Regions from separate parts of the Microbacterium canaveralium genome, predicted to be linked through region 1. Evidence: predicted binding sites of a transcription regulator. Region 1 holds the regulator's gene; the other holds the start of a gene.
What was found. The regulator LexA, encoded in region 1, represses DNA repair genes until DNA is damaged. The targets are predictions, from matches to a motif close to TCGAACANNTGTTCGA.
Positions count from the first base shown of each region.

Region 2: ABC271_RS14175 (HNH endonuclease signature motif containing protein) is a predicted target of LexA. The motif match lies at 5,464-5,479, and genes of this name have one in related genera.

Region 1 is NZ_JBDFMA010000003.1:1,176,559-1,186,733, forward strand. It holds gene dapF (diaminopimelate epimerase) at 1-226, shown strand, start outside; gene ABC271_RS06475 (class I SAM-dependent methyltransferase) at 254-907, opposite strand; gene hflX (GTPase HflX) at 997-2,514, shown strand; gene ABC271_RS06485 (S9 family peptidase) at 2,581-4,467, opposite strand; gene ABC271_RS06490 (hypothetical protein) at 4,528-5,595, opposite strand; gene lexA (transcriptional repressor LexA) at 5,716-6,405, opposite strand; gene ABC271_RS06500 (LysM peptidoglycan-binding domain-containing protein) at 6,666-7,016, shown strand; gene ABC271_RS06505 (histidinol-phosphate transaminase) at 7,041-8,135, shown strand; gene hisB (imidazoleglycerol-phosphate dehydratase HisB) at 8,132-8,746, shown strand; gene hisH (imidazole glycerol phosphate synthase subunit HisH) at 8,743-9,390, shown strand; gene priA (bifunctional 1-(5-phosphoribosyl)-5-((5-phosphoribosylamino)methylideneamino)imidazole-4-carboxamide isomerase/phosphoribosylanthranilate isomerase PriA) at 9,436-10,175, shown strand, end outside; gene ABC271_RS06525 (SseB family protein) at 10,166-10,175, shown strand, end outside.
Region 2 is NZ_JBDFMA010000003.1:2,731,781-2,741,955, forward strand. It holds gene ABC271_RS14150 (IS30 family transposase) at 1-891, shown strand, start outside; gene ABC271_RS14155 (LysE family translocator) at 888-1,463, shown strand; gene ABC271_RS14160 (IS5 family transposase) at 1,560-2,102, opposite strand; gene ABC271_RS14165 (IS256 family transposase) at 2,263-3,498, shown strand; gene ABC271_RS14170 (IS5 family transposase) at 3,542-3,880, opposite strand; gene ABC271_RS14175 (HNH endonuclease signature motif containing protein) at 3,929-5,302, opposite strand; gene ABC271_RS14180 (histidine phosphatase family protein) at 6,284-6,904, shown strand; gene ABC271_RS14185 (ABC transporter ATP-binding protein) at 6,924-7,607, opposite strand; gene ABC271_RS14190 (ABC transporter ATP-binding protein) at 7,607-8,473, opposite strand; gene ABC271_RS14195 (hypothetical protein) at 8,476-10,175, opposite strand, start outside.

The sequences.
Region 1 (10,175 bases):
CATCAGCATGCGCGTCTTCGAGCGTGGTGTCGGTGAGACGCTCAGCTGCGGTACCGGGGTGGCCGCGGCTGCTCTCGCCGTCCGGCACTGGGCCGGCGCGGCGGCGCCCGATCTCTGGACCGTCGAGACGCGCGGGGGAACCCTGGGCGTGCGTGTCGCTGCGGGCCGGGTGTTCCTGTCCGGCCCGGCGTCGCTGGTGTTTACCGGCGAGGTCGCGCTCGCCTGAACCCGGCGGGCGCTGCCGTCGGCCGCGTCAGATCTCGTCGCGGATGACGTCGATGGGCTCGCTCGGCGGCGAGCCGTGGCGACGCACGCGCAGCACACGGTAGCCGCGGCCCGTCGCGGCGCGGTGCACGGAGAACCCCGTCGTGAAGGTGGCGGCCAGCCAGCGCTGCAGCGAGTCCGAGCCGAGGTTGCGCTGCACGACGAACCACCCGTCCGACCGCTCGGCGAGGCGCGGGATCCAGTGCTCGAGCATGCCGTGCAACTCGTTCTTGCCGACCCGGATCGGGGGATTCGAGCGGATCGTGCGGAAGGAGATCCCCTCGGGAACATCCTCGGGGCGCACGGCGTTGACATTGTCGAGGCCGAGGCGCTGCGCGTTCTGTCTCACGAGGTCGAGAGCGCGTTCGTTGACGTCGACCGCCCAGATCGTCGCGTGCGGCGCGTCCAAGGCGAGGCTCAGCGTGATCGGGCCCCAGCCGCTTCCCAGGTCGAGGAAGTTCCCACCGGCGGGCGGGGCAGGCGTGTTCGCCAACAGAACCGAGGTCCCGGCATCCAGGCGATCGGGACTGAACACTCCGCCAGCGGTCACGACTTCGAGTTCACGCCCGGCGAGCGTGACGCGAAGCCGGCGGAACTGTTCGGGACTCGACGGCGACGCGCTGAAATAGTGGTCGCTGCCCATCCCGGAAGCGTAGCGGACCGAAGCCCCCGGAGGTGGGGGCGACTAAAGTGCGAGCATGCCGTGGCATCGCCCGCGGACGAAAGGAACACATGACCGAACAGACCACACCCCCGAGCACCGATGCGTCGCCGGCCGACCCGGTCGACCGCGTGCTCTCGCGCGCCGAAGCGCACCGAGGGGTCCGGGTCTTCGGAGCGGCGCAAGCCCTTCAAGATGCCTCGACGGCGTACGGCGGATCGAGCGACGGCGACCAGTGGGATCGCGAGGAGCGCGCCGCGCTGCGCCGCGTGCCCGGCCTGTCGACCGAGCTCGAGGACGTCACGGAGGTCGAATACCGACAGTTGCGCCTCGAGAACGTCGTCCTCGTCGGCGTCCACCCTCAGGGTGAGCAGACGGATGCCGAGAATTCGCTCCGCGAGCTGTCCGCTTTGGCCGAGACCGCGGGTGCGGTCGTGCTCGACGGCGTCTTGCAGCGCCGCCCGCACCCCGACCCCGCCACGTACGTCGGCCGCGGCAAGGCGGAGGAGCTCCGCGACATCGTCGCCGCGGTCGGCGCCGATACCGTCATCGCCGACACCGAGCTCGCACCGAGCCAGCGACGTGCCCTGGAGGATGTCGTGAAGGTGAAGGTCATCGACCGCACCACCGTGATCCTCGACATCTTCAGCCAGCACGCCAAGAGCCGCGAGGGCAAGGCCCAGGTGGAGCTTGCTCAGCTCGAGTACCTGCTCCCGCGCCTGCGCGGATGGGGTGACTCGATGTCCCGACAGGCCGGTGGCCAGGTGGGCGCGGGCGGCGCGGGAATGGGATCCCGCGGTCCGGGCGAGACGAAGATCGAACTCGACCGCCGTCGCATCCGCACCCGCATGGCGCAGCTGCGCAAGCAGCTCCGCGACTTCGCCCCGGCCCGTGAGGCGAAGCGCGCCGAGCGGAAGCGGCACACGATCCCCTCGGTCGCCATCGCCGGGTACACCAACGCCGGCAAGTCGAGTCTGCTGAACCGGCTCACGAGCGCCGGAGTCCTTGTCGAGAACGCCCTGTTCGCGACGCTGGATGCCACGGTCCGGCGTTCCGAGACGACCGACGGGCGCGTCTACACGCTCACCGACACCGTGGGGTTCGTGCGTAACCTCCCGCACCAGCTGGTCGAGGCGTTCCGGTCGACGCTCGAGGAGGTCGGCGGCGCCGACGTCATCCTGCACGTCGTCGACGCTTCGCACCCCGATCCGGCGGCGCAGCTGTCCACGGTGCGCGACGTCATGGGCGATGTGAACGCTGATTTCGGTCACGAGATCGTGGTGTTCAACAAGGCCGACCTGCTGAGCCCCGACGACCGGTTGGTGTTGCGCGGCCTCGCTCCCGCGGCCCTGTTCGTGTCGTCGCGCACCGGCGAGGGCATCGACGAGTTGCGTGCCACGATCGAAGACGCGCTTCCGCTCCCCGCGGTCGAGGTGCACGCGGTCGTGCCGTACGACCGCGGCGACCTCGTGTCCGCCGTTCACGAGAGCGGCCTCATCGTCGCCCAGGAGCACCGCGAGCAGGGAACGTTCCTCCACGCCCACGTCGGCGCGCGTCTCGCGGCCGAACTCGCACCGTTCGCCTCCTGACCGGTCCGCACACCGACGACGCCCCGCCTTGAGGCGGGGCGTCGTTGCGCGTGCCCCCGTCGGGGCTCAGTCGAGCGTGAGCAGCGGGATGCCGGGGCTCTCGAACCCGAACACGGCGCCGAGGAACCCTAGTTCGCGCTCCAGCGAGTCGACGACCGTCTCCGCCCGGCGGAACCCGTGGCCCTCGCCGTCGTAGAGCACGTAGGCGTGGGCGACCCCGTGCGCGGCCAGCGCGTCGCGGATGGCTTCGGCCTGCGAGGGCGGGACGACGCGGTCTTCGCTGCCCTGCAGGATGAGCAGGGGTACCCGGAAGCGCTCGGGATGCGATAGCGGTGACCGTTCGACGTAAACGGCTTCGGCATCCGGGAGCGGTCCGATGAGCCCGTCGAGATAACGGGCCTCGAAATCGTGGGTGTCCTCGGCGAGGGCCCGCGCGTCTCCGACGCCGTAGCGGGAGATGCCGGCGGAGAAGACGTCGGTGTTGGTCACCGCCGCGAGAACGGTCCACCCACCCGCGGATCCGCCCGCGATCGCAAGACGTTCGGCGTCAGCGAGACCGGCGGTCGCGAGCGCGGATGCCGCCGCGGCGACGTCGTCGACGTCGACGACGCCCCATTGGCCCAGGAGCCGCTCACGATAGGTGCGGCCATACCCCGTCGAACCGCCGTAGTTGACGTCGAGGACGCCGATACCGCGACTGGTGAAGAACGCCGTCTTCGCCGACGGCGCCGGACCGACGTGCGAGGTCGGCCCGCCATGCACGAGCACGACGTATGGCGGCCGCTCACCCTCGGGCGCGACGGCATCCGGATTCGTCGGCGGGTACGCGAAGGCGTGGACCGGGCCGTGCGGACCCTCCGTGCGGAGGGCGCGGGCCGTCGGCATCCATTCGGTCCCGGGGTGCTCGCCGGCGGTGACGACCTGTGCTTCTCCGGTGTCGAGGTCGACCGACCAGAGGGCCGAGAGGCCCGATGCGTCAGTGCCGGAGATCAGGGCTCGCGAGCCCCGCACGTCGTCGATCGAGGCGCCCGCCACGATCGGGACGCCGAGGGGACGGATGCCGCTCGGTGCGATCTCGACGATCTCGTCGCCACCGTTCGTGCGTACCGCGATGATGCGGCCATCCGACGTGGCGCCGAACCACCGGGTCCCGAGAACCCACACCGGCCCGCCGGTGTCGGCGTCGGCCGGTGCGACCGGCTGAGGATCGCCCCCGAGAACGCGGCGGAACAGGTTCCAGCGCCCGTCCGGATCGTCGGCGTAGAGCAGCTCGTCATTGCCGATCCACACCGGCTGCAACGGCGCGCGCCGATCGCCCGAGGCGAGGTCGCGCACCTCACCGGTGACGAGGTCTGCGACGCGGAGGATGGTGGCATCCCAGGGCATGTCGGGATGATTCCACGCGATCCAGGCCAGGCGCTGGCCGTTGGGGGAGAGCGCCGGGTGGGCGAGGAAGTCGCTGCCATCGGCCAGCACCTCGGAGTCGGAATCGTCGAGGGGGATCCGCACGATGGCGCGATCCGGCACGCGTCCGCCGCCGTGGATCTCGCGGACCGCCAGCAGAGTGCCGTGTTGCCACGAAAGTCCGCCGTGGCGCACGTCGCCGTCGGCGCGGGTCAGTGCCCGCGGTGCGCCGCCCGGTGTGAGGGCGTAGACGCGCTGGTCGGACTTCTCGACGTAGTACAGCTCGCCGTCGTCGGAGGCCGTCCAGGCACCGCCGCCGTACTCGTGCACGGACGAACGTGCGTTCGCGGGGGCCGGCAGGACCGTCTCGATCGACCCGCCACCGCGGCGCCGATGCACCGCGACCCGGCCGCCCTCGCTCGGCACGGACTCTCCCCACCAGACGTCGTCGCCCACGAAGCGCGCGCCGTCCAACCGGGGCTGCGCCTGCGCCACCGCCTCGGGCGTCAGGGGAGAGGGCCAGGATCCGTAGGGAAGCGTCTGGGGCATGGCATCCACCCTATGTACCGCCTCGGACACGACGTCCGTCGCCGCCCGCGCGCGGGCCGGTCAGCCTCCGACGGGTTGGCGTTCGATCCCCAACCCCGCCACCCAGTCGCGGATGACCTGGCGCTCGTTCGCGTTGCAGGTGTACCCGTACCCGACGCTGACCTCGTAGTACGAGGAGTCGTCGATCGTGACCTCGTGGTCCAGCGACCAGCCATCCAGGAACGTCAGCGCGAAGCAGTCCGCCATCGTCTCGGCGTCGCCGTCGAAGGTGGCGAGCGCCGCATCGGTGTCTTGGGGGTTCGTGAACTGCAGCACGTGGGCGTACTCGTGGTAGGCGGCACCGGTGCGGATCCACTCCGTCATCGTCGGGTCCGTCTGAGTGCTCGCCCGCACATGAACGGTGAACGGATCCTCGCCGGAGACGCAGGCCAGAGCCGTCGATCCGCACGGCGTCCCGCCGTCGTCGAAAACCGTGCGGACCCAGCCGCGTCCGAGCGTGTCGAGCGCGGCCTCCCACGCTGTGCCGGAGGCGTTGGATCCGGCCTGGTCGCCGACCCCCGCTGTGCGCGCCGAGATCTGCGAGGTCAAGGCCCGGAGATCCCTGATGTCCCCGTCGAGGGAATCGGGATTCCGGCGATGGATCCATGCGCGGTCAGCGAGATCCTCGGCGCGGTACCACGGGACGAGGGTCGCGAAAGGAAGACCGACGAGGGGCTCGACGGTCGCGTACAGGTCGTCCATCGCGGCGCCGAACTGCTCCTTCCGCTCGATCATCTCGTCCTGCTCGTCGATTTGTCTCTGCTGGTCGGTGATCTGGCGCTGCTGATCGCCGATCTGCGTGCGCGCCTCTTGCAGCTGGGTGGACAGCCAAAAGAAGCCGAGTCCGCCCGCGGCTACGACCAGCGACAGGAGGACGCTGAGGACGACGGTGCTTGTTCGCGGTCGGCGCGGAGTCTCCCTGACCGGGGTCGATCGGGCCTGTTCCGCCGGGGCTGTCCCTCCCACCGGGCCCGCCTCTTCCGCCGGGCCTGCCTCGGGGGCAGGCGCGCCGTCGGGCTCGAGGGATGCCGGTTGTCCGGTGGGGATGTTCGACGACACGGGGCCCGCTCTCTCGAGGTGTCCTGTCATGGTAGGGGTGTCGGCCACGCCGCTGCGGCAGCCTGGGGAGAGGACGTCGCGCCCGCCGACGGCGAAGGCCGGACGCCGCGACGAGCGGAGCATCCGGCCTTCCCAGACCTTGAGGTGGGGTCAGACCGTGCGCAGCACCGCCACGATCCGGCCGAGCACGACGGCCTCATCGCCCAGGATCGGCTCGAACGCGGAGTTGCGAGGGAGAAGCCACGTGTGACCGTCGCGGCGGCGGAACGTCTTGACGGTCGCCTCGCCGTCGAGCATCGCGGCGACGATCTCACCGTTCTCGGCGGTCGACTGTGCACGCACGACGACCCAGTCTCCGTCGCAGATCGCGGCGTCGATCATCGAGTCGCCGGACACCTTGAGCATGAACAGCTCGCCCTTGCCCACCAGCTGACGGGGGAGGGGGAAGATCTCCTCCACCTGCTGGTCGGCGGTGATGGGAACGCCCGCGGCGATGCGACCGACGAGGGGGACGAGGGCGGCGTCGCCCACGGCGGGCGCGGTGTCGGCGGGGTTCTCGGCGGCGGTGCCGGGCAGGTCGATCAGCACCTCCATCGCGCGCGTCTTCCCGGGGTCGCGGCGAAGGTATCCGCTGAGCTCGAGCTGATTGAGCTGGTGGGTGACGCTCGAGAGCGACTTCAGCCCCACGGCGTCGCCGATCTCGCGCATGCTCGGCGGATAGCCGTGCCGGGCGATCGAGCGCTGGATGACCTCGAGGATGGCGAGCTGCTTGTCGCTGAGGCTCTTCCGGCGCCGGGTCTGCGGCCGTTCTCGGCCGGCCGCGGTCGTCGCGTCGGTCATGTGTGCTCCCCTCGCGCCGCCCTGTCGATGCGGCGGAAATTCGAATGTCGGAGGTCCGTGGTGAGGTCTCCTCGTCGAAACCGTATCCGGTAGATCCCTCGATCACCGCGGAGCGCTCCGCGTGTCGCGTTCGATCGGTCTCCGAGAACCACGGTGTTGACACCCCCACAGTATCGAAGATAGATTCGGAATACAGATTCGCACCACCGCCCTCCCGGCCGAGGGCGGGGTGCGAATCTCTCCCCACCGAGGAGCACATCATGAGCAGCATCGCCGTCACCACCCCCACCACCCGTCTGCGTCTGACCGCACGCGGGCGTCGCGTGTTCGCCTTCCTGGCCGCGCTTCCCGTGATCGTCGCGCTGGCCATCGCCGTCGTCGGAGGCGGTGCGGCCCTGGCCTCGAACGAGACCGGTGCTGCCGCCGGTGCCTTCACCGAGATCACCGTCATGAGCGGCGAGACCCTGTGGTCCATCGCCGAAGACGTCGCCCCGGGTTCCGACCCCCGCGACGTGGTTGCCGAGATCACTCGACTGAACGCCCTCGAGAACGGGTCCGTGGCCGCCGGTCAGCGCATCGCGATCCCCACCGCGTACGCGTCTGGACGGTGATCGTCGGGCGCGGACCCGCCTACGATGGGTGAGGTGACCGTTCGCCTCGACGACCTCCCTCTTCGTGACGACCTGCGGGGTCTGACTCCCTATGGAGCACCACAGGCTGCGCTCCCCGTCGCCCTCAACGTCAACGAGAACACGCATCCGGTGCCGTCCGAGGTGGCGGATGACATCCTGGATGCCATCGCCCGTGCGTTGCGCGACGTGAACCGCTACCCCGATCGTGAGTTCACCGCCCTCCGTGAGGCTTTCGCCGACTACCTCGGGCACGGGCTGACACGCGAGCAGATCTGGGCTGCCAACGGCTCGAACGAAGTGCTTCAGCACGTCCTGCAGGCGTTCGGCGGCCCGGGTCGCCGAGCGATGGGCTTCGCGCCGACGTACTCGATGTACCCGATCCTCACCCGCGCCACCGGTGCGGAATGGGTCGCGGGGGAACGTGAGCACGACTTCACGTTGAGCCCGGCGTTCGCCGCTGAGCAGGTGGTCCGCGAGAACCCCGACATCGTGTTCCTCTGCGCGCCCAACAACCCCACCGGTACGCCGCTGGGTCTCGACGTCATCGAGGCCGTCTACGCGGTGACCGACGGGATCGTCATCGTCGACGAGGCCTATCAGGAGTTCGCGCCGCACGACGAGCCGTCGGCCGTGACGCTTCTGCCCGGCCGTCCGCGACTCGTGGTCTCGCGGACCATGAGCAAGGCGTTCGCGTTCGCGGGCGCTCGCGTGGGGTATCTGGCCGCCGATCCTGCCCTGATCGACGCCCTCCGCCTCGTGCGTCTGCCGTACCACTTGAGCGCTCTCACGCAGGCCGCCGCGACGGCGGCCCTGGCCCACGCCGACACGATGCTGTCGATGGTCGACGAGATCGTTGCACAGCGCGACCGCATCTCGGCGACCGTCGCGGCCCTGGGCTACGTCGCGCACGAGTCCTGGACCAACTTCGTGCTCTTCGGAGGAGTCGACGACCCCGCCGCGATGTGGAAGGCGCTGTACGACCGCGGCGTCCTCATCCGCGACGTGGGGATCGCCCACCACCTCCGCGTGACCGCCGGGACGGCCGACGAGACCACCGCGTTCCTCGACGCCCTCGCCTCGGTAGGATCGCGAGCATGACCGGCCCCGCCTCGCCCCGCACCGCCACGATCGTCCGCGAGACGAGCGAGTCGCGGGTCGAGCTCTCTCTCGACCTCGACGGAACCGGCTCGAGCCAGATCTCCACGAGTGTGCCGTTCTTCGATCACATGCTCACCGCTTTCGCGAAGCACTCGCTCACCGATCTGCGTGTGACGGCGACGGGCGACACCCACATCGACGCGCACCACACGGTCGAGGACACCTCGATCGTGCTCGGTCAGGCCATCCGGCAGGCGCTGGGCGACAAGTCCGGTATCGCCCGGTACGGCGACGCACTGGTCCCGCTCGACGAGGCACTCGCGCAGGCGGTGGTCGACATCAGCGGCCGTCCGTATCTGGTGCACACGGGCGAGCCCGCGGGGTTCGAGCACCACCTCATCGGCGGCCACTTCACCGGGTCGCTCGTGCGCCACTCGTTCGAAGCGATTTCGATCCACGCGGCGCTCACCGTGCACGTGCGCGTCCTGGGCGGGCGCGACCCGCACCACATCGCCGAGGCGGAGTACAAGGCCCTCGCCCGCGCGTTCCGCCAGGCGAAGACACTCGACCCGCTCGTCGACGGCATCCCGAGTACGAAGGGCGCCCTGTGAGCAAGCCTGTCGTCGCCGTCCTCGACTACGGCTCGGGCAACGTCCACTCCGCCGTCAAGGCACTCATCGAGGCGGGTGCGGACGCGCGGCTGACCTCGGATCGCGCGCTGCTGCTCGACGCGGACGGCCTGCTCGTTCCGGGCGTGGGTGCCTTCAGCGCCGTCATGGGGGCGCTCAACGCCAGCCGGGGTGGAGAGATCATCGATCGCCGCCTCGCCGGAGGGCGCCCCGTGCTCGGTATCTGCGTGGGCATGCAGGTCATGTTCGGCCGCGGCATCGAGCGGGGCACCGACACGGAGGGTCTGGGGGAGTGGCCCGGAACCGTCTCCGAGCTCGCGGCGCCGGTCCTTCCGCACATGGGCTGGAACACGATCTCTGCAGGCGAGGGCTCGCGCCTGTTCGACGGCCTCGCCGACGAGCGGTTCTACTTCGTGCACTCCTACGCCGCGCAGGAATGGTCGCTCGAGGTGACCCCGCCGTTCCCCGAACCGGTGCTCACGTGGTGCACGTATGGCGCTCCCTTCCTCGCGGCGGTCGAGAACGGCCCGCTCGCCGCGACGCAGTTCCACCCCGAGAAGTCGGGGGAGGCCGGCATCCGGCTCCTCGCGAATTGGATCGACGGGCTGCGCGCGACTACTGTGTGACCTCGTGCCCGGGCTGGCGAGAGGCGCCTGCCGGCACGAGGAGCCATGAACGATTTCGCGTCCACGCCCGAGCTTGTCCTGCTGCCCGCGGTCGATGTCGCCGACGGTAAGGCCGTCCGACTGACCCAGGGAGAGGCCGGCACCGAGACCAGCTACGGCGACCCCGTGGATGCCGCGCTGGACTTCGCGCGACAGGGGGCGGCGTGGATCCATCTCGTCGACCTCGACGCTGCCTTCGGCCGTGGCAACAACACCGCGGTGATGCGCAAGGTCATCAAGCAGGTCAAGGGCGTGCAGGTCGAGCTGTCCGGCGGCATCCGTGACGATCGCTCGCTCGAGGCCGCTCTGGAGAGCGGCGCGAGCCGCATCAACCTCGGCACCGCGGCGCTCGAGAACCCCGAGTGGGCCGCCGACGTCATCAACCGCTACGGCGAAGCGATCGCCGTCGGGCTGGACGTGCGCGGCACGACCCTCGCCGCCCGCGGGTGGACCCGCGACGGCGGCGACCTGTGGACCGTGTTGGAGCGTCTGGAAGACGCCGGCTGCAGCCGCTACGTGGTCACCGACGTGACGAAGGACGGCACGCTTCGCGGTCCGAACCTCGAACTGCTGCGCGAACTGACCCAGCGCACGCCCAAGCCGATCGTCGCGTCCGGCGGCGTGTCGAGCCTGGATGACATCGTCGCGCTGCGCGAGCTGGTGCCGCTGGGCGTGGAAGGGGCGATCGTGGGCAAGGCCCTCTACGCGGGCCAGTTCACCCTCGCCGAGGCGCTGGATGTCGCCGG
Region 2 (10,175 bases), 1.6 Mb from region 1:
CGGCCCGACGGCACCGCGGTCGAAGGGCCGACGCCGCCGCCCTGGAAGGGGTTGAACAAGCCGCATCGGGCGGACAGGTGCTGGTCGCTGGCATGGAGCCCGGAGCAGATCTCCCACCGGCTGAAGATCGACTTCCCCGATGATGAGTCCATGCGCATCAGCCCCGAGGCGATCTACCAGTCGCTGTTCATCGAGGGCCGCGGCGCGCTCAAGCGCGAGCTGGTGGCCTGCCTGCGCACCGGGCGAGCGCTGCGTCAGCCGCGGGAACGGTCGCGGAACAAGCCGCAGGGGCATGTCACCGCGGACGTCGTGCTCTCCGAGCGTCCCGCCGAGGCTGCCGACCGCGCGGTTCCCGGGCACTGGGAGGGCGACCTGATCATCGGCACCGGTCGCTCGGCGATCGGGACGCTCATCGAGCGTTCCAGCCGGTCCACGATGCTGGTGCAACTGCCCCGGCTGGAGGGCTGGGGCGAGCAGCCCGTGGTGAAGAACGGGCCCGCGCTCGGTGGTTACGGCGCTCTCGCGATGAACGCCGCACTGGCCGCGTCGCTCACCACGCTGCCCGTCCAGTTGCGCCAGACCCTCACCTGGGATCGTGGGAAGGAACTCTCCGGGCATGCGCAGCTCACCCTCGATACCGGCACGAGAGTGTTCTTCGCCGACCCGCACTCGCCCTGGCAGCGCCCGACGAACGAGAACACCAACGGGCTGCTGCGGCAGTACTTCCCGAAGGGCACCGACCTGTCGCGGTGGTCGGCCGAGGACCTCGAAGCGGTCGCTCTCGCGCTCAACAACCGGCCCCGGAAGATCCTCGGCTGGCGCACCCCGGCGGAGGTGTTCGCCGAGCAGCTATCCTCGCTTCAACAGCCCGGTGTTGCATCGACCGGTTGAACTCGCCCAGTGTGCTGTTCGTGATCGGCCGATCGATCGCGCTGGGGCGCCGGGCGGGAGTGCTCAGCGTGGTCGGCAACTCCCTCGGCACGATCCCCGCGGTCGTCGCCGTGGCCTTCGGCGTGGGGGCGATCGTGGCGTCGTCGGTCGTGGCGTTCACAGTCGTCAAGGTCGTCGGCGCGGTGTACCTCGTGTGGCTCGGCATCCAGGCGATCCGGCACCGCCACGACGTCCGCGCGGACGCGACGGTGCGCCCGCGCTCGTCGTGGACGCTTCTGCGCCAGGGCATGGTCGTCGGGATGACGAACCCGAAGACGATCGCCTTCTTCGTGGCGGTTCTGCCGCAGTTCGTGTCGCCGTCGGCGGGCGCCGTGTGGGCACAGCTGCTCCTGCTGGGGCTGCTGTTCCAGGTCATGGCATTGCTCTGCGACAGCGCCTGGGCACTCGCGGCCGGTACCGCGCGAGCGTGGTTCGGTCGATCGCCGCGACGAATTGCTGGGCTGGCGGGGACCGGCGGGGTCATGATGATCGGCCTGGGCGGAGCGCTGGCGTTGACGGGCGCGAAGGCATAGTCCGCGGCGGGGCGCAAAGGCGCCGTCCACGGACGGACGCGAAGGCACAGTCCGCGACGGGGCGCGAAGGCGTCGTCCGCGGCCGGGGCGCGAGGCCTAGGCCGTGTTGATCAAGTCTGATTTGATCCAGATGAGCGTGGCGGCGAGGCTGACGGCGGCTCGGTAGCTGCGGAGGAGTTTGTCGGAGCGCATCGCGATGCCGCGCCACTGCTTGAGCCGGTTGAAGCAGCGTTCGACGACGTTGCGGCCCTTGTAGCGTTCCTTCTGCTGTTCGCCGAAGTCGATCGGCCGGCCCGGCTTCTTGCGGCGGTGCGCGACCTGGTCATCACGCTCCGGGATGGTCGCGGCGATACCGCGGTCGCGGAGCCAGGCCCGGTTCGCCTTCGACGGGTACCCCTTGTCGGCGAGCACCCGGTCCGGTCGGGTCCGTGGCCTGCCCTTCCCGTCGCGGGGGACGCGGATGTCCTCGAGTACTGCGGTCATCATCGTGGTGTCGTTGATGTTCCCGCCGGTGATCATCATCCCCAGCGGCCGGCCGCGACCGTCGCAGACCAGGTGCAGCTTGGTCGTCAACCCGCCACGGGAGCGTCCGATCCCGTGATCAAGCGGCTCGAACCACGGATTCTTGTGATTCGGCAGAGCCCCCTGTGTCCCGCTTCAGGGTCGCGCCGTGCTGACCTGGAGTCCCGCGGGGTGGTGGTCTTTCGGGCCCGCGGCGTCGTGACCGCGACGGGGTGAGCCATCGTGCGATGGTCAGTGAGAACGACCAAGAACTCACACAGAAAGACGACACCGCACGATGGCTCTTGACCAGTCTGCCCTCCTCGAGCTGCTCGGGGAACTGAAGCTCACCGGCACCACCGACCGCATCCGAGCCGCGACCGAGCGGCTCTACCAGGAGCTGATCGACGCGGAGACAGCCGCATTCATCGGCGCCGCCCCCTACGAGCGCACGAGCGAGCGCACGACTACCCGCAACGGTTCCCGGCCGCGGGTGCTGTCGACCACGGCTGGGGATCTGGAGTTGCGGATCCCGAAGTTGCGGCAGGGGTCGTTCTTCCCGTCGCTGCTGGAGCGGCGCCGCCGGGTCGACCAAGCCTTGTTCGCGGTCGTGATGGAGGCCTACCTCCACGGCGTCTCAACCCGGAAGGTCGATGACCTCGTCAAAGCGCTCGGCGCTGACACTGGCATCTCGAAGTCCGAGGTGTCCCGCATCTGCCAAGGGCTCGACGCCGAGGTCGCATCGTTCCGCGACCGCTCGCTGTCTGACATCGCCTACCCCTACGTGTTCCTCGACGCGACCTACTGCAAGGTCCGCATCGACCACCGTGTCGTGTCCCAGGCGGTCGTCGTCGCGATCGGCGTCGCCGCTGACGGGCGGCGGGTCGTGCTGGGCTTCGATGTCGGAGACAGCGAGACCGAGGAGTTCTGGAAGCAGTTCCTGCGCTCGTTGAAGACACGAGGTCTGGGCGGGGTGAAGCTGGTGATCTCCGACGCCCACGCCGGACTGAAGAAGGCCGCAGCGACCGTGTTGCAGGGCGCCGCCTGGCAGCGCTGCCGCGTCCACTTCATGCGCAACGTCCTGACCGCCCTCCCGAAGGGCCGGCAGGAGATGGTCGCCAGCGTGATCCGCACGATCTTCGCCCAACCCGACGCCGAGCACATCGATGCCCAGTTCGACGAAGTCGTGCGCATGATCGAGCGCGTCCACCCCAAGACCGCCGTGATGCTCACCGACGCCCGTGACGACATCCTCGCGTTCAAAGCGTTCCCCGCCCGGCATTGGCGACAGATCTGGTCCACGAACCCGCTGGAACGCCTCAATCGGGAGATCAAGCGCCGCACCGACGTCGTTGGCGTGTTCCCGAACAACGCCGCCCTGCTCCGCCTGGCCGGCTCCGTCCTCGTCGAGCAACACGACGAATGGGAAGCCGCCGACCGCCGCTACTTCTCCGAAGCCTCCATGACCGAGCTCACCGCGACCACCCCCACCATCGACGAGGCGGTGATACTCCCCGAGATCACCGCCGCCTAAACTAACGACAGCTGATCATCGCAACGAAGCGAAAGACCACCACTCAAACGGACGCGGCCCCGTGCTGATGCACACGAGCGATCGTGGAGTCGATCGAGACGACCCAGTCGATCTTCCCCGCGGCGTCGGCCCGCTTCTGCACCTCGGCCAGCAGCTTCTCCCAGGTGCCGTCCACGGCCCAACGGTTGAACCGCTTGTAGATCGAGTTCCACTTCCCGAACCGCTCCGGCACATCCCGCCACGGAGCCCCGGTGCGGTACTTCCACGCCATCCCCTCGACAGCCAACCGATGATCCGCCCACGGCCTCGACCTCCCGGACACCGTCGGCATCAACGGCTCCATCACGGCCCACACCTCGTCAGAGATCTCCTGTCGCGTCACCGCTCAAGACTCACCCACCGAGGAGCGAAACCTCTTGATCAACACGCCCTAGGCGGCCGGCTCGCATTCCCCCGCCTCCCACGGGGGCGGGTCTTCTTCGAACCGAACGCCTACCACGTCGGTGGCGAGCGGGTACGGCACGGGGTGGTCGGTGTAGACACGGCCGGTAGGAGAAGTCCATTCGAGGAGCCCTCCGTCGAGTTGTCGAACGTTCCAGCGGGTGAACTGCTTCTGGGTGTGATGGCGTTGGCACAGGCAAGCGAGGTTGCTCACGTCGGTGTTCCCGCCGAGCGCCCAATCCGTGGTGTGGTCGATCTCGCAGCGAATCGCGGGTGCTGTGCACCCCGGCCATCGGCAGCCGCGATCGCGGGCCCTGAGATGGCGGTCGATGGCTGCGGTGCGGGCATAGGTGTCGGTGCGCAGCACCGCCCCAGTGACGGGATGCGTAACGACTCGATCCCAGGGAAGGGAAGTGGACTCGGCGAGCGCGCGGGCGGTGTCCGCGTCGATGGGGCCGCGGCCCACCAGGTCCGCCGGGGCGATGTTCTCCCGTGAAGGCCTCAGCACTGTCAGCGCGGGCACGATGACCTGGACCCTCGCGCGGATCTTGCCCAGGGTGCCCGGCCCGTCGCCCGGTCGAGTGGGGTCGAGCGTGGGGTCGCCGGTGAGGAGCATGTCGGCGAAGACGTCCGCACGGATCTGATCCATCGTTCGTGTCTCCGCGGCGTGCGGAACGGGCGCGACGGTGGTGTCACCGTGTGCTGACCCGTCACTCTCCACGCGGTTCCCGTCCCCCGCGCTCACCTCCCGGCCTGCCTCCCAGATGACCCGCGCCTGCTGGGTCATGCGGTCATGGATCGCCTCGGCGATCACCGTCGGTAATGTCGCGATGAGATCGGACATCCCGTCGGAGCCGGGAATCACCCGAATGCACCGCAATCGCCGGCCGGCGCGGTGGCGTTCGGTGATCGTCTGTGGATGCAGACTCTGCGCGGCGACGGCGAGCCGGTTCTTCAATCGGCCCGGGCTGGAAACCTCGGCCGCCGACGCCACGGCGACCCGGTCGAACTCCGCTCGGGCGTCCAGCGGAAGCTCGGCCCCGGCATCCGCAATCACCCGCACGTGTCGTCGCGAGATCGCCCCGGCCTCCCACGCCCCCACGGTCAACGGATAGGACTCCACCAGAATCATCGCCTCGCCAATGTCTCGCTGCACCGTGCGATCCGATACCCGACATGCCGCGCCGATCTCCGAGGCGACCTCCCTCATCGCCATGTCCGACTCGCGAGCAGACGATCGCGCCGGCCCGGTGGCATCCACAGCGAACTGCCCCGCCGCAGCCAGCGCCCGAACCCGGGCGGCTTCGGCCGCCGCCACCGCGGCCTCTGCCGCGACGACCTGCTCAACGAGGCGCGCGAGCATGCGCACATCGCCCGAGAGGCCCGCAGGATCCGGCCCGGAACGCGCAGCAGGCGACCGCGCGGGCCGACCTGCCGCGCGGCGTGCGCCCGAGTCAGGCAGCGATCCCGGTCCGTGATGCCTGCCGGGGTCCGGCTGCGGCTCGGGCGACGTCGGGGCGACATTCGAAGACATGTTCGAAGATTACTCGACCCGACAGATATTTCCCAGGCCTAGGGCCAAATTTGTGGAGAGGTCACGCCATTGGAGGGCTGTGGAGGAACCGTCAGCGAGGGAGATCCGCCACCCACACCACGCCGCGCGCCGGTGCGGGGGCCGTCGCTCTGGGGGCGCTGGGGTGGGTGTGCTCACTCTGAGGGTGCTCGGGGTGCGGCCGCGGGGGGGTGTGCGGCGTGGGGTGCCGCTCCCGGGGGTGTCACTCCGGTGGTGTCACTCCGGTGGTGTCACTCCGGTGGTGTCACTCCGGTGGTGTCACTCCGGTGGTGTCACTCCGGTGGTGTCACTCCGGGCGTGTCGCTGCCGGGGGGGGGTCGCTTCGGGCGCGTTCCGCGATCGGGGGCCGTGATGAGTCCGCAAACAGACGAAGGGCCGGTCGAGGAGTGTCGACCGGCCCTTATCCCTGCACCAGAGTGTCCTGCAATCACATGTCGGTAGCTGCCACAGCAAAACAACTACCGTGCGAGCACTCTATAACGGTGAGATAACGGAGAGGAAGAGGGCGCCGTTATGTTTTCGTGATTCATAACTGGTTCATCAGATCGGCGCGTGGCGCGACGGTGGCGTGCTGGTGGTTCGGCTGCGAATCGACTCGCGGTGCGGCGGTGCGGCTGTGCTGCGGGTGGTGGTGCTTCTGCGCGGCCGCACCCACCCCGGCCACACCAACCACCGAGGCCGCCCCCACCCCGGCCACACCCACCCCGGCCGCCCCCACCCCGACCGCACCCACCGAGGCCGCACCCGTCGCGGACGCGGGAGGATGGGCACGTGAAAGATGAGGATCTGACCGACCCCGACGGGCGCCTCGTGCTCGTGCGTCACGGCGAGACCGAGTGGAGCCGCACCGGTCGCCACACGGGGCTCACCGACATCCCCCTGACCGAGACGGGCGCGTACAAGGCCGAACTCGCGGGGACTCTGCTGGCGACGCGGCACTGGGATCGCGTGCTCACGAGCCCCCTGGAGCGGGCGGTCGAGACCGCGGCGCGTGCCGGGTACCCGCAGGCCGAGATCGAGCCGCGCCTGGTCGAGTGGGACTACGGCGCCTACGAAGGCCTCACGACCCCCGAGATCACCGCGCAGCTGGGGCGCCCCTGGACCATCTGGCAGGCCGGTGCCCCCGCGGGCGCCACGCCCGGCGAGACCGTCGAACAGGTCACGGCCCGCGCCGAGTCCCTCCTCGACGAGCTACGTCCGCGAGTCCGCGCCGGCGAGCAGGTGCTCCTGTTCTCGCACGCCCACTTCCTGAGGGCGCTCGCCGGCGTCTGGCTCGGCCTCACGGCCGCGGGCGGCCGCTACTTCGTGCTCGGGACGTCGGCGGTCAGCGAGCTCGGGTTCGAGCACGGCTCCGAGGTCATCACGCAGTGGAACCACGTGCGCGGGCGCTGATCTCCCGCGGCGGCGCACGTCATACTCCCCCGATGAGCCGACCGTCGTGGATCTCGACGACCCTGTCGGCCGCCTCCGCCACGATCGGGTCGTGCGAGGCGACCAGAGCGGTCATCCCGTCCCGTCGCGCCCGTTCGCGGATCAAACCGACGACGGATGCCGCGGTCGTGCTGTCCAGCTGAGCGGTCGGTTCGTCCGCGAGAACGACTCTCGGGCGGTGGACGAGCGCGCGGGCCACCGCGACCCGTTGCTGCTGGCCGCCGGAGAGCTCGTCCGGGCGCTGTGCCGCGTGGTCGGACAACCCCACGGCCTCGAGGATCTCTGCGACGCGGAAGCGGCGCTCGCGTGCCGACGCACCGCGAGCACGCAGCGGCAGCTCGATGTTCTCGGACGCGGTGAGGAACGCGACGAGCGGGAATTCCTGGTCGACGTATCCCAAGACGGTGCGCCGCAGCTCCGCCACCTCGCTCTCCGGCGCTGCCGTCACCCGACGGCCGCCGATCCACGACTCCCCCGCGTCGGGTTCGTCGAGACCGGCGGCGAGGCGCAGGAGAGTCGTCTTCCCCGAGCCCGACGGGCCGCGGAGGACCACGAACTCACCCGCCCGCGCCGTCACCGTCGCGTCGACGAGAGCCGTCGTCTCCGCGGCGCCTACCCCGTAGCTCCGTGTCAGGCCCGTGAGCCGAATCGTCTCGCTCGCCATCACGTCTCCTCCTGCTCCGCCGGCTCGACCCGGACGTGGTCGGTCTCCAGCTGCAGTCGCACCCGGTCCTGCATACCCAGGCGGTCGATGTGCTCCTTGGGCAGCTGCAGGCGCCCCGCCCGGTCCAGCACCGCGTACTCCCGCGCACCTGCTCCGGCATCCCCTCCGCGCCACACCTCGACCGCTGTCCGACCATCGCGGATGCCGACGGTCCGGCGCACATGATCGGCGACACCGGCGTCGTGCGTGACGATGAGAACCGTCACCCCCGACCGCTCGTTCACCTCGCGCAACGCTTCGAGCACCTGCGCGGAACTCGCATCGTCCAGCTCCCCCGTGGGTTCGTCCGCGAAGAGGACTCGGCATCCATTAGCCAGGCCGAGGGCGATCGCGGCGCGCTGGCGCTCGCTCCCGGTCACCTGCCCGGGGCGTCGATCGACGACGGCGGCGACCCCGAGGAGATCGAGCACCTCCGCCGCCCGCGCCGCGCGCTTCGCGCGGGGGACGCGGCCGACCGACAGTGTCAGGTCGAGGTTCTCGCCGATCGTCAGGTGCGGGAGGAAGTTGCGCCCCGTCTGCTGCCAGACGAAGCCCGCCGTCGTCCGCCGGTACTCGGCGCGCTGGCGTGACGACAGCGCGAGCAGATCGTGCCCCGCGACGCGGGCGCTGCCGGCGCTGGCGGTGTCGAGCGCCGACAGGATCGCGAGGAGCGTGGATTTGCCCGACCCGGACGCACCGACGATCGCGGTCAGCTCGCCGCGCTCGACCCGCAGATTCAGTCCCTGCAACGCCTGCACCTCGACACCCGCACCTCGGTAGATGCGGACGAGGTCGACACATTCGATCTCCGGTGCGGATGGGGCCATCTTCATTCCTGCCTCTCGTCACGTCGTCCTCGTCGCCGCGCGGCCAGCATCGCGGTCCCCACGGTCGCTCCCATCGCCGCGATCGCCACCACGGCCGCCGCTCCCGCCGTCGCCGGTACCGCGATCGCCGGAATGTCCACGGCGATGCCGAGCCTGTCCCCCACCCCGCTCGAACCGACGACGACCGTGATGACCGCCCACCCGACACCCCACCCGACGATCGCGGCCGTCGCGGTGATCGGCACGGCCTCGGCGAGCACGAGTCCTCGCACACGATCCGCCCCGATCATCGACAGGACGGATCGCGTGCGTCCACGGTCCGCGGCCGACCCGACGGAGTCGAACACCGCGAGGGCGAGCGCCGCAAGAAGCGCGACGACCGACGCCCCCGTCAGGACCCCGGCCAGGGCCGACACCGTCGGCTCCGCGGTCCGTCGGGCGCTCTCGGATGCCACATCGACGAGGTCGGCACCCGGACGATCCGCGCGCACGTCAGCCGCCAGTGTCGCCACGTCGGCGCCCGGTCGAGCACGGATGAGGTCGCAGACCGAGTCGGCGGGCGCGTCCAGCGCGTCGGCGAAAGCGTCGCCGACGAGCACCCACGTCCCCTCGTTCGTCGGGAGCGTGGCATCCGGGACCACGGCCGCCGCGGAGACGGGACGGCCGCCCACCTGCAGGTCGCCGTCGAGCAGCTGCGCGGCGGACGCGGACAGCACGAGCGGCTCGGCCGTGCCCGACGCGGCAAGGTCGGGGATCCCCGGCTGAACCAGATGGAGGTCCGTGATGTCGGCCGCGAGCACCGTCACCGCACGCAACCGCCCGTCGTCGGTGACGGGGATGCCGGACAGCGTGCGCAGCTGGGCCACCGCACCCGCCGCGTCGGGTTCCGCGACCCCCGTCGCGCCGCCGCAGGCCCGGACGTCGGCTCCCACGGTCTGCTCCGCCGCGCGTGCGACGCCGGCGCCCGCGACGAACAGAAGACCGACCGCCGAGGTGAGGGTGGCCACCGCGATCACCACGCCGGCGACGGACAGGAACCGGCCTCCACCCCGCGCGATGCGGGCGAGGGCGAGCGACACGCCGATGCGCGGTCCGCGCCATGCCCGACGAGACCACGGAATCAGCACGAGCCCGATGCCCCGCACCAGCACCGCGCTCGCGGCGAGCGCGATCAGCAGCGGCGTCGCGGCCAGGAGCGCATCAGACCCCGTCTCGGGGAGTCCGCGCGTGACGAAGAGGGCGACGGTCACCACGGTGAGGATGAGGAGGACGCCCTCCGCTGCCGTGCGCACGAGTCGGGGGAATCCGCGAGGTTTTGTCGCGACGACCGCGACACCCGCCGACAGCATCGCGCAAGCGGCTGCCGCGACGATGACCATCGGGAGTCCGGAGGGCGGGACATCGGGTACGGCGGCGAGCGCCAGAGCCCACCCCAGCAGCGCGCCCGGAACCGATGCCGTCAGCATCTCCCCGCCCGCCATCCGGGCAATCCGGCCACGACCTGCGCCGCGTGCCGACAGCAGAATCCGCTCGTTCCTCCGCCGCCGCTCCGCGGTGACGACCGCGACGACGCTCACCAGGATGGCCGCGCCCCACGGTGCCGAGATGAGGACGGCCGCGAGCGTGTCGAGCGCCCGCTGCTCCGACTCCAGGTCGTGCAGGAGAGCCGAGAGTCTGCTCGAGACCGTGACCGGGTACCCGT